3 regions of the Micromonospora sp. NPDC002717 genome follow, and region 1 is predicted to be linked to each of the others. Evidence: riboswitches for the same ligand, from Rfam matches in the RefSeq annotation. Region 1 holds a riboswitch; each other region holds the start of a gene.
What was found. A riboswitch is a leader RNA that binds a small molecule or an ion and turns the genes downstream of it on or off. The one in region 1 is predicted to bind cobalamin.
Positions count from the first base shown of each region.

Region 2: it holds a riboswitch for cobalamin, as region 1 does, so the genes downstream of both, ABT006_RS00605 (ABC transporter substrate-binding protein) here and bluB (5,6-dimethylbenzimidazole synthase) in region 1, are expected to answer to the same signal.
Region 3: it holds a riboswitch for cobalamin, as region 1 does, so the genes downstream of both, cobN (cobaltochelatase subunit CobN) here and bluB (5,6-dimethylbenzimidazole synthase) in region 1, are expected to answer to the same signal.

Region 1 covers NZ_JBEOVW010000001.1:457,478-460,677, reverse strand. Annotated here, with positions in the region: gene ABT006_RS02290 (EamA family transporter) at 1-888, opposite strand, end outside; cobalamin riboswitch at 1,028-1,222, shown strand; gene bluB (5,6-dimethylbenzimidazole synthase) at 1,260-1,889, shown strand; gene ABT006_RS02280 (Rieske (2Fe-2S) protein) at 2,039-2,878, shown strand; gene ABT006_RS02275 (LysM peptidoglycan-binding domain-containing protein) at 3,008-3,200, opposite strand, start outside.
Region 2 covers NZ_JBEOVW010000001.1:118,148-121,347, reverse strand. Annotated here, with positions in the region: gene ABT006_RS00615 (ABC transporter ATP-binding protein) at 1-714, shown strand, start outside; gene ABT006_RS00610 (ABC transporter ATP-binding protein) at 711-1,424, shown strand; cobalamin riboswitch at 1,509-1,691, shown strand; gene ABT006_RS00605 (ABC transporter substrate-binding protein) at 1,721-2,728, shown strand; gene ABT006_RS00600 (FecCD family ABC transporter permease) at 2,770-3,200, shown strand, end outside.
Region 3 covers NZ_JBEOVW010000010.1:111,819-115,018, forward strand. Annotated here, with positions in the region: gene ABT006_RS17210 (sensor histidine kinase) at 1-163, shown strand, start outside; gene ABT006_RS17215 (response regulator) at 156-812, shown strand; cobalamin riboswitch at 925-1,054, shown strand; gene cobN (cobaltochelatase subunit CobN) at 1,421-3,200, shown strand, end outside.

The DNA.
Region 1 (3,200 bases):
CAGGGTCGCGCCCAGCGCGGCGCCGACCACGCACGCCACACCGGCCGCCTGCGGCCAGGCCAGCAGCTCGCCCAGCAGGACCAGCCCGACCAGCGCGCCGATCGCCGGCTCCAGGCTGAGCAGGATCGCGAAGACCCGGGCCGGCATCCGGCGCAGCGCGGCCAGTTCGGCCGAGTACGGCAGCACCGACGACAGCAGTGCCACCGCGACGCCCAGCGCGAGGGTCCACGGATCGAGCAGCGCCGTGCCGCTGCCGGCGACCCCGAACGGCAGTACGGCGAGCGCGGCGACGGCCATCCCCAGCGCGAGACCCTGGCTGCCCGGCACGCGGGCGCTGACCGCCTTGCCGAGCAGTACGTACCCGGCCCAGCCGACCGCGATGGCGACGCACAGCAGCAGCCCCACCCGGTCCACCCCGGTCCCGCCGAGCCCGCTGATCAGCAGCACCCCGCCGCCCGCCAGGACCGCCCACGCCACGTCGGCGGGCCGGCGGCTGCCGGCGAGCGACACCAGCAGCGGTCCCGCGAAACCGATGGTGACCGCCACGCCGAGCGGCACCCGGTGCAGCGCCGCGTAGAAGGCGAGGTTCATCAGCGCCAGGGTGAGCCCGAACGCCCCGACCAGGCCGGCGGCGCGCCAGCCCAGCCGCAGCCCGGGCCGGGCCACGAGCAGCAGGATCAGCGCGGCGAAGCCGAGCCGCAGCGTGGTCGTACCGCCGGCGCTGGTGCTGCCGAAGAGTTGCTTGGCGACGGCCGCACCGACCTGCGTGGAGAGCATGCCCAGCAGCATCAGCAGCGGCGGCGGCACGGCCCGGGGTCGGCCGAGGGCGACGGTCAGCCGGGCCGCCGGGTGGCCGGCCGGCAGCGGGCGGGAGGCGAGTGCGTACACCCGGACCACACTGGTCGCGGACGGCGCGGCCCGCGACCGGATTTCCACGCCCGGCCGGCGGTCGGGCCCGGCCCTTGGCGGGCCGGCCCGGGCGGCGGGGCGGCGGGTCCGCGTGGCGCGGCGCTAGCATGCCGGGCGGCACGATCATGTGAGGTGCCCCGCGCGAGCGGGGAGAATCGGGAAGCCGGTGCGAATCCGGCACGGGCCCGCCGCGGTGACCGGGGAGCCACCGTCCACGCGCGAGAGCGCAGCCACTGGCCCGCCCGGGCCGGGAAGGCGGACGGCCAGGCGTCGATCCGGGAGTCCGAAGACCGGCCTCGCGGCCACGTGCCCACGCCCGGAGCGTGGGCCGAGCGCAGCGGGAGCCTGCCTTGGATCTCTACGACGTCATCCATCGCCGCCGGGACGTCCGCGGCCAGTTCACCGGGGCGCCGGTGCCCGACGGGACGCTCCACCGCGTCCTGACCGCGGCGCACGCCGCGCCGAGCGTCGGCTACTCCCAGCCCTGGGACTTCGTCCTCGTCCGCGACCCCGAGTTGCGGCGCCGGTTTCACGAGCACGTCCTGACCGAGCGGGACACCTTCGCCGCCACCCTGGACGGGGAGGCGGCCGAGCGGTTCGCCCGCATCAAGATCGACGGGGTGCTGGAGTCCACTCTGTCCGTGGTGGTCACCTACGACCCGGCCCGCGCTGGCCCCGCCGTGCTCGGGCGGCACGCCATCGCCGACACCGGGCTCTACTCGGCCTGCCTCGCCATCCAGAACCTCTGGCTGGCCGCCACCGCCGAGGGGCTCGGCGTCGGGTGGGTGTCGTTCTACCGGGAGCCCTGGCTGGCCGAGCTGCTCGGCATCCCCGACGGCGTACGGCCGGTGGCGTGGCTCTGCCTCGGGCCGGTCACCCACTTCGAGGCCGTGCCCGACCTGGCCCGGCACGGCTGGCGGCAGAAGCGCCCGCTGGCCGAGGCGATCCACCACGACCGCTGGACGCCGCCGGACCGCTGACCGCACCATCGCGGAGGGTGGGCCCCATCCGGCCGGGGCCCGCCCGGTTCCGGGTCGGCAGGGGCCTCGTCACGTACCGCTGCGGATCCGTCACCGGAGACCGGTTTGCGGTCGCTCCTGCCGGGAAGTCGGTCCGGGTGCGAGCACTCATGACGAAGATCGAGCAGGCCTCCGCGCTGGACCGGATCGGCGACCGGTTGCAGCGGGCCGTCCAGGCCACCCTCCGCCCAAGACGCGTCCGCGACCTGCTGCACGGTGTGTGGCTGGGGCACCCGCTGCACCCGGCGATGGTGCAGGTGCCGGTCGGCGCGTGGCTCAGCACGGCCGTGCTGGACCTGATGCCGGGGCAGCGCCGCGCCGCCACCGCGCTGTGCGCGGTCGGCACCGTCAGCGCCCTGCCGGCCGCGGTCGCCGGGCTCAACGACTGGGCGGCCCTCGCCCGAGACCAGCGCCGGATCGGCCTGGTGCACGCCGCCTCCAACAGCGTCGGCCTGGCGTTCTACGCCGGCTCCATGGCCGCCCGGATGACCGGCCGGCACAACCTCGGCCGTACGCTCGGCTTCCTCGGGCTCAGCGCCGCGAGCATGGGGGCGTACATCGGCGGGCACCTGGCGTACAAGCAGGGCGCGCAGGTCAACCAGAGCATTTCCGAGCTGCACCGGATGAGTGACGGCTGGCACTCGATCGCGGACATGTCCGCCCTGCCGCAGCGAAAGCTGATCACCCGGGAGATCGACGACGTCTCGGTGATCCTCTACCGGCACGGCGACGAGGTCACCGTGATGCTGGAGCGCTGCCCGCACCAGAGCGGCCCGCTCGGCGAGGGCGAGGTGCAGGAGATCGACGGGCACGCGTGCGTGGTCTGCCCGTGGCACGGCAGCACGTTCCGGCTCAACGGCGGCGAGGTCGTGCACGGGCCGTCCGGCAACGACCAGCAGGTCCTGCCCACCCGCATCGTCAACGGCATGCTGGAAACCCGCCTCCCCTGACCCCACCCACCCCACCCACCCGCCCTCCCACCCCTCATGCCGTTGATCATGAGGTTGTTGCGTCCTGATCGGCGTGTCGCTGCAACAACTTCTTGATCAACGAGGCGTTCGGGGGGTGGGTGGGGTGGGTTAGGGGCGGCGGTGGCGGCCGATTTGGGGTTCGCGGGTGGTGTCCGCGTGGGCCCGGGTCAGGGCGGCCACCGGGCGGGGGGTGGTGGCCGCGTCGCCGTGGCCGCCTGGAGTGGTGCTGCTGCGGGGAATCGCGGTTGTGCCGGTGTGGGTGGTTGCGCCGGCGTCCCGGGGATTCGCGTCCCGTCCGGTT
Region 2 (3,200 bases), 340 kb from region 1:
ACCGAGCGCCACCTCGCCCGCGCCGTACGCGGCCGCGCGGTCGGGCTGGTGCCGCAGAGCCCCGCCACCGCGCTGACCCCCGTACGCACCGGCCGGCGGCTGCTGGCGGAGACCCTGCGCGCCCACGGGCACGCCCGCCGCGACGCGCCCTCGGCGGCCGAGCGGGTCGCCGCCGACGTCGGGCTCGACCCCGCCGACCTCGACCGCCACCCCCACGAGCTGTCCGGCGGCATGGCGCAACGCCTGGCCACCGCCCTCGCGCTCGCCCCCGACCCGCCGCTGCTGCTCGCCGACGAACCCACCACCGGCCTCGACCGGCCCCTGGTCGACCACACCCTCGACCTGCTGCGCCGCCGCTGCGACGCCGGCAACGCCGTCCTGCTCATCACCCACGACCTGGCCGCCGCCCGCCGCGTCGCCGACACCGTCGCCGTCATGTACGCCAGCCGGGTCGTCGAGCGCCGGCCCACCGAGGCGCTGTTCGCCGCGCCCGCCCACCCCTACACCGCCGGCCTGCTCGACGCCCTGCCCGAGCGGGCGTTCCGCCCCGTGCCCGGCCACCCGCCGATGCTCACCGACCTGCCCGCCGGCTGCGCCTTCGCCCCGCGCTGCGACCGCGCCACCGACATCTGCCGCACGCCGCCCACCCCGGTCGTGGACGGCTCCGGCCAGGTCGCCTGCCACCACCCGCTGCCCGTCGGAGCGCCGGCATGACCACGACCACGGCCACCCGTCAACACGTCGGACCGGAGGCGACCGCCACCGCGCTCGCCGCCCACCAGGTCACCGTCGCCTACGGTCGGCAGCGCGTCCTCGACCGCGTCGACCTGCACGTCGCCCCCGGCGAGACGGTCGGGCTGCGCGGCCCCTCGGGCAGCGGCAAGTCCACCCTGGCCCGGGTACTCGCCCTGCTGCACGCCCCCGACGCCGGGCACGTCACCCTCGACGGTCACCGGGTCGCCGGAGTCCGCCACCGGCTGCCGGCGGCCGTCCGCACCCGCGTCGCGATCCTGTTCCAGAGCCCACGCGCCGCCACCGACCCGCGGCTCAGCCTCGCGGACATCGTCGCCGAACCGCTCCGCGCCACCGGCGTGCCGGCCGAGCAGGCCAGGGCCCGCGCGGCCGAGCTGGCCGACCTCGTCGGCCTCACCACGGACCTGCTCGCCCGCCGCCCGCACGCGGTCAGCGACGGGCAGTTGCAACGGGCCTGCCTCGCCCGGGCGCTCGTGCACCGGCCGGCCTACCTGCTCTGCGACGAGGCCACCGCCATGCTCGACGCCTCCACCCAGGCCCACCTCGCCGCCGTCATCACCGACTACCAGCGACAGCACGGCGCCGGGGTCCTGCTGATCACCCACGACCCGGCCCTGATGGCCCGCTGGGCGACCCGGGTCGTCGACCTTCCGCCCCCGCCGGAAGCGTGAACCGCCGCGCGCCGCACCGTCCACAGTGGTGAGAAAGGCCGCTCCATGGCATTCGTCACCGTGGCATTCGGGGTCGGGCGCAGGCTAGGGTGACGCTGCCGTGGTGTTCGGGAAGCCGGTGGAAGACCGGTGCGGCCCTCGCCACTGTGATCGGGAAGTCCGCGGCCCTCGTCGTCAGAGGTCACTGGGCGTGTCGCACGCCTGGGAAGGCCGGCCACGGACGCACCTCCCGTCAGCCAGGAGACCGGCCACGGCACTGCGATGACCCGTCCACGAGGTGCTGGAAGGCGGTCCCGATGCGCGTACGCGCTGTGCGGTCCACCCTGTCCCGGCGCGTAGCCGCGCCCCTGTCCGTCCTCCTCGTCCTGCTCGGCGCCTGCGCCACGGACGACGACCCCGCCCCGGCATCCGGCGCGCCGGCCACCCTGACCAACTGCGGCACGCCGGTCACCGTCGCCGCCCCGCCCCAGCGGGCGGTCACGCTGAACCAGCCCGCCACCGAGATCATGCTGGCGCTCGGCCTGGCCGACCGCATGGCCGGCACGGCGTACCTGGACGACGCGATCCTGCCCGAGCACGCCGCCGCGTACGCATCGGTGCCGGTGCTGTCCGGAAAGTACCCGGCCAAGGAGAAACTCCTGGAGACGGCGCCGGACTTCGTCTACGCCTCGTTCCACAGCGCCTTCGGTGACGAGGGCGTCGGCGACCGGGCCGCCCTGGCGGGGCTCGGCATCGGCACCTACCTCTCACCCGCCGGGTGCCCGAAGCCGCACCGGCCGGGGAAGCTCACCGTCGAGGACGTGTTCGCCGAGATCCGGGACGTCGCGGCCGTCTTCGGGGTGCCGGAGCGGGCCGAGAGGCTCATCGCCGACCACCGCACCCGGATCGCCGCCGCTGCCGCCACGCTCGACGGCACGCGGGACGTCTCCGTGCTCTGGTGGGACGCCGGCACCGACGCCCCGAGCGTGGGCGCCTGCTGCGGCAGCCCCAACATGATCATGTCGGCGGTCGGGGTCGACAACTCCCTCGGCGACCTCGCCGGCGGCTGGGCCGACACCAGTTGGGAGAGCGTCGTCGCGCGCGACCCCGACGCGATCGTGCTGGTCGACGCGACCTGGGACCCGGCCGCCGCGAAGCAGGCGTTCCTGGCCCGGCACCCCACCCTCAAGGATCTGCCCGCGGTGGCCGGGCAGCGGTTCGTCGTCGTCCCGTTCTCGTCCACCTCCGCCGGGGTGCGGGCGGTGCTCGGCGTCGAGGCGCTCGCCGCGGGGGTGGCGCAGCTTCCCGCCGGAGCGAACCGCTGACCGCCGTGGCGCGCCGTACCGCCGTGGCCCACCGTCTCGCCGTGGCCCGTCGCCGCGCCGTGCGCGGTCGGGCCGGCGCGGACCCCGGCGCCACCGCCTCCGAGGTCCGGCGCGGCCGGCCCGTCCGTCCCGTGGGCACGGTCGCGCTGCTGGTCACGCTGCTGGCGGGTCTGGTCGTGTCGATCGGGGCGGCCGTCACCGTCGGGCCGGCCGACATCCCCGTGTCGACGGTCTGGGCCGTCGTGGCCGACCGCCTGGGCCTGGCCCACGCCGACATGCCGCTGCTGCGCGAGCACATCGTCTGGCGGCTGCGCCTGCCCCGGGTGCTCGGCGCCGCGGTGGTGGGCGCCGGGCTGGCGGCCGTCGGGGCGGTGACGCAGACCGTCACCCGCAACCCGCTGGCCGACCCGTACCTGCTCGGGGTCTCCTCCGGGGCGTCGCTCGGCGCGGTCGCGGTGCTCGTCCTCGGCGT
Region 3 (3,200 bases), on a different contig from region 1:
GGGGTCGGGGCGCGCCGTCGGGCCGCCCGGCCACGGGCTGCGGGGCATGCGCGAGCGTGCCGTGATGCACGGCGGTGCCCTGGAGGCCGGCGTCGAGCCCGGCGGCGGCTTCGCCGTGCGCGCCCGGCTGCCGTTCACCCCGGCGGTGTCGGACGATGGGTGAGCCCGTACGCGTGCTCCTGGCCGACGACGACGTGCTGCTGCGCGGCACCCTCCGGCTGCTGGTCGACGCCACCCCGGGAATGACCGTGGTGGCCGAGGCGGGCACCGGCCGGGCGGCCGTCGAACTCGCGGGGACGTACGCGCCCGAGGTGGTGCTGATGGACGTCCGGATGCCCGAGATGGACGGCATCACCGCCACCGAGCAGGTCACCGCCGGCCGGGACGCGCCCCGGGTGCTCGTCCTCACCACCTTCGACCTCGACGATCACGTGTACCGGGCGCTGCGGGCCGGGGCGAGCGGCTTCCTGCTCAAGGACACGTCCCCCGTCCGGCTGCTCGACGCGATCAGGGTGGTCGCCGCGGGCGAGGCGCTGCTGGCACCCAGCGTCACCCGTCGGCTCATCGCCGAGTTCACCCGGATGCCGGCGGCCCGACGGGTGCCGGGACGGCTCGACGGGGTGACCCCGCGGGAGCGGGAGGTGTTGACGTTGATCACCCGTGGGATGTCCAACACCGAGATCGAGCAGCACCTGCACCTCAGCCGGGGCACCGTCAAGACGCACATCGGCCGGTTGCTGACGAAGCTGGGCGTCCGCGACCGGGCGCAACTGGTGATCGCGGGCTACGAGTCGGGGCTCGCCGACCGGTGAGGTGACGTCGACCGTCGCGCACGCCGCGCCGGCCCGGCGGGGTCGGCGTCCGATCCCGTCGCGTTGACCTGGGGACCGGGGGTGTGGCAGCATTCGCGGCCTGACGGCAGTGAAGGAAGCCGGTGTGATTCCGGCGCGGTCCCGCCACTGTCACCGGGGAGCGATCCCCCCTCGTGAGTCACGGCCGTGCGTGCGCGGTTGGAAGACCGGGGGTGAGCGTCGATCCGGGAGCCAGGATACTTCGGCCGTCGGGAGTGACCCCAGGGCGTGGATACCCGAGGAGGACCCGATGACGCACCGCGTCTCCGCCATCGACGATCATCGTCGCATCGTGCCCGGCCGCGCCAGCGCGCCGGCGAGCAGCCGCGTTTCCGTAGCCCCGTCCGGCCGCCGCGCCGCGCGTCCGGCCGGCCGTGGTGTGCCCGCCCCCGGCCGCCCCGCAGCGGTCGGACGCGTCGCCCGTCCCTGACGCCCGCACCGCGCCGCCCGATCCCGCCGGCCCGCCGGTGAGCCGCTTCCCGGCCCGCCGTACCCGCTGAACCGCGCCCACCCCTCGTACCGCCCGATCGTCCTCGCGTCGATCCGGGCGTCACTCTCCGGAGCCGTCCGTGCGCATCCTGCTGCTGTCCACCGCCGACACCGACCTGCTCGCCGCCCGCGCCAGCGGCGCCGACTACCGCCTCGCCAACCCCGCCCGGGTCGCCGCCGACGCCGTGCCCGCGCTGCTCGACGGCGTGGACCTCGCGGTCGTACGCCTGCTCGGCGGCCGGCAGGCGTGGCCGGACGGGCTCGCCACGGTGCTGGCCTCCGGCGTGCCCACGGTCGTGCTCAGCGGCGAGGCCCTGCCGGACGCGGAACTGATGGCGGCCTCCACCGTCCCCGCCGGGGTGGCCACCCAGGCGCTGGCCTACCTGGTCGAGGGTGGCCCCGGGAACCTCGCCCAGCTCGCCCGGTTTCTCTCCGACACGGTGCTGCTCACCGGGGAGGGGTTCGCCCCGCCCGCGCCGACCCCGACGTACGGCGTCCACGGTGACCGTCCCGTGCGGCCCGACCGGCCGACCGTCGGGATCGTCTTCTACCGGGCGCACGCCCTCGCCGGCAACACCGGCTTCGTCGACGCCCTCGCCGACGCCGTCGACGCGGCCGGCGGCAACCCGCTACCGATCTTCTGCGGCTCGCTGCGCGGCCTCACCGCCGGCGCGGGACCGCTCGGGCTCTTCGGCCGCTGCGACGCCCTGCTGGTCACCGTGCTCGCCGCCGGCGGCACGGTCGCCGCCGACGCCTCCGGCGGGGGCGACGAGGACGCCTGGGACGTGGGGGCGCTCGCCGCCCTCGACGTGCCGGTGATCCAGGCGCTCTGCCTCACCAGCACCCGCGAGCAGTGGGCCGGCAGCGACGCCGGACTGTCCCCGCTGGACGCCGCGATGCAGGTGGCCATCCCCGAGTTCGACGGCCGGATCGTCACCGTGCCGTTCTCGTTCAAGCGGATCGACGCCGACGGGCTCTCCAGCTACGTCGCCGACCCGGAGCGGGCCGCCCGGGTGGCCGGCATCGCCGTGCGGCACGCCCGGCTGCGGCACGTGCCCAACGCCGACAAGCGGCTCGCGGTCGTGCTCAGCTCCTACCCGACGAAGCACTCCCGGGTCGGCAACGCCGTCGGCCTGGACACCCCGGCCTCGGCCGTCCGGCTGCTGGCCGCCCTCGCCGAGGCCGGCTACCACCTCGGCGACGCCCCGGTGCCCGACGACGGGGACGCGCTCATCCACGCCCTCATCGCCGCCGGGGGACACGACGTCGAGTGGCTCACCCCGGAACAGCTCGCCGCCGCCGAGGCGCGGGTGCCCGGGGGGACGTACCGGCGCTGGTTCGACCAGGCGCCGGCGGAACTGCGGGAGCGGATGCTCGCCCACTGGGGGGAGCCGCCCGGCGGGCTCTACACCGACGGCGGGGACATCGTGCTGGCCGGGCTGCGCTTCGGCAACGTGGTGCTGCTGATCCAGCCGCCGCGCGGCTTCGGCGAGAACCCGATCGCCATCTACCACGACCCGGACCTGCCGCCCAGCCACCACTACCTGGCCGCGTACCGCTGGCTGGCCGCGCCCGCCACCGACGGCGGCTTCGGCGCGGACGCGGTGGTGCACCTGGGCAAGCACGGCACCCTGGAGTGGCTGCCCGGCAAGGGTCTCGGGCTGGCCGCCGACTGCGCCCCCGACGCCGTCCTCGGCGACCTGCCGCTGGTCTACCCGTTCATCGTCAACGACCCCGGCGAGGGCACCCAGGCCAAGCGCCGCGCGCACGCCGTCGTCGTCGACCACCTGGTGCCGCCGATGGCCCGCGCCGAGACGTACGGCGACCTGGCGAAGCTGGAGCAACTCCTCGACGAGTACG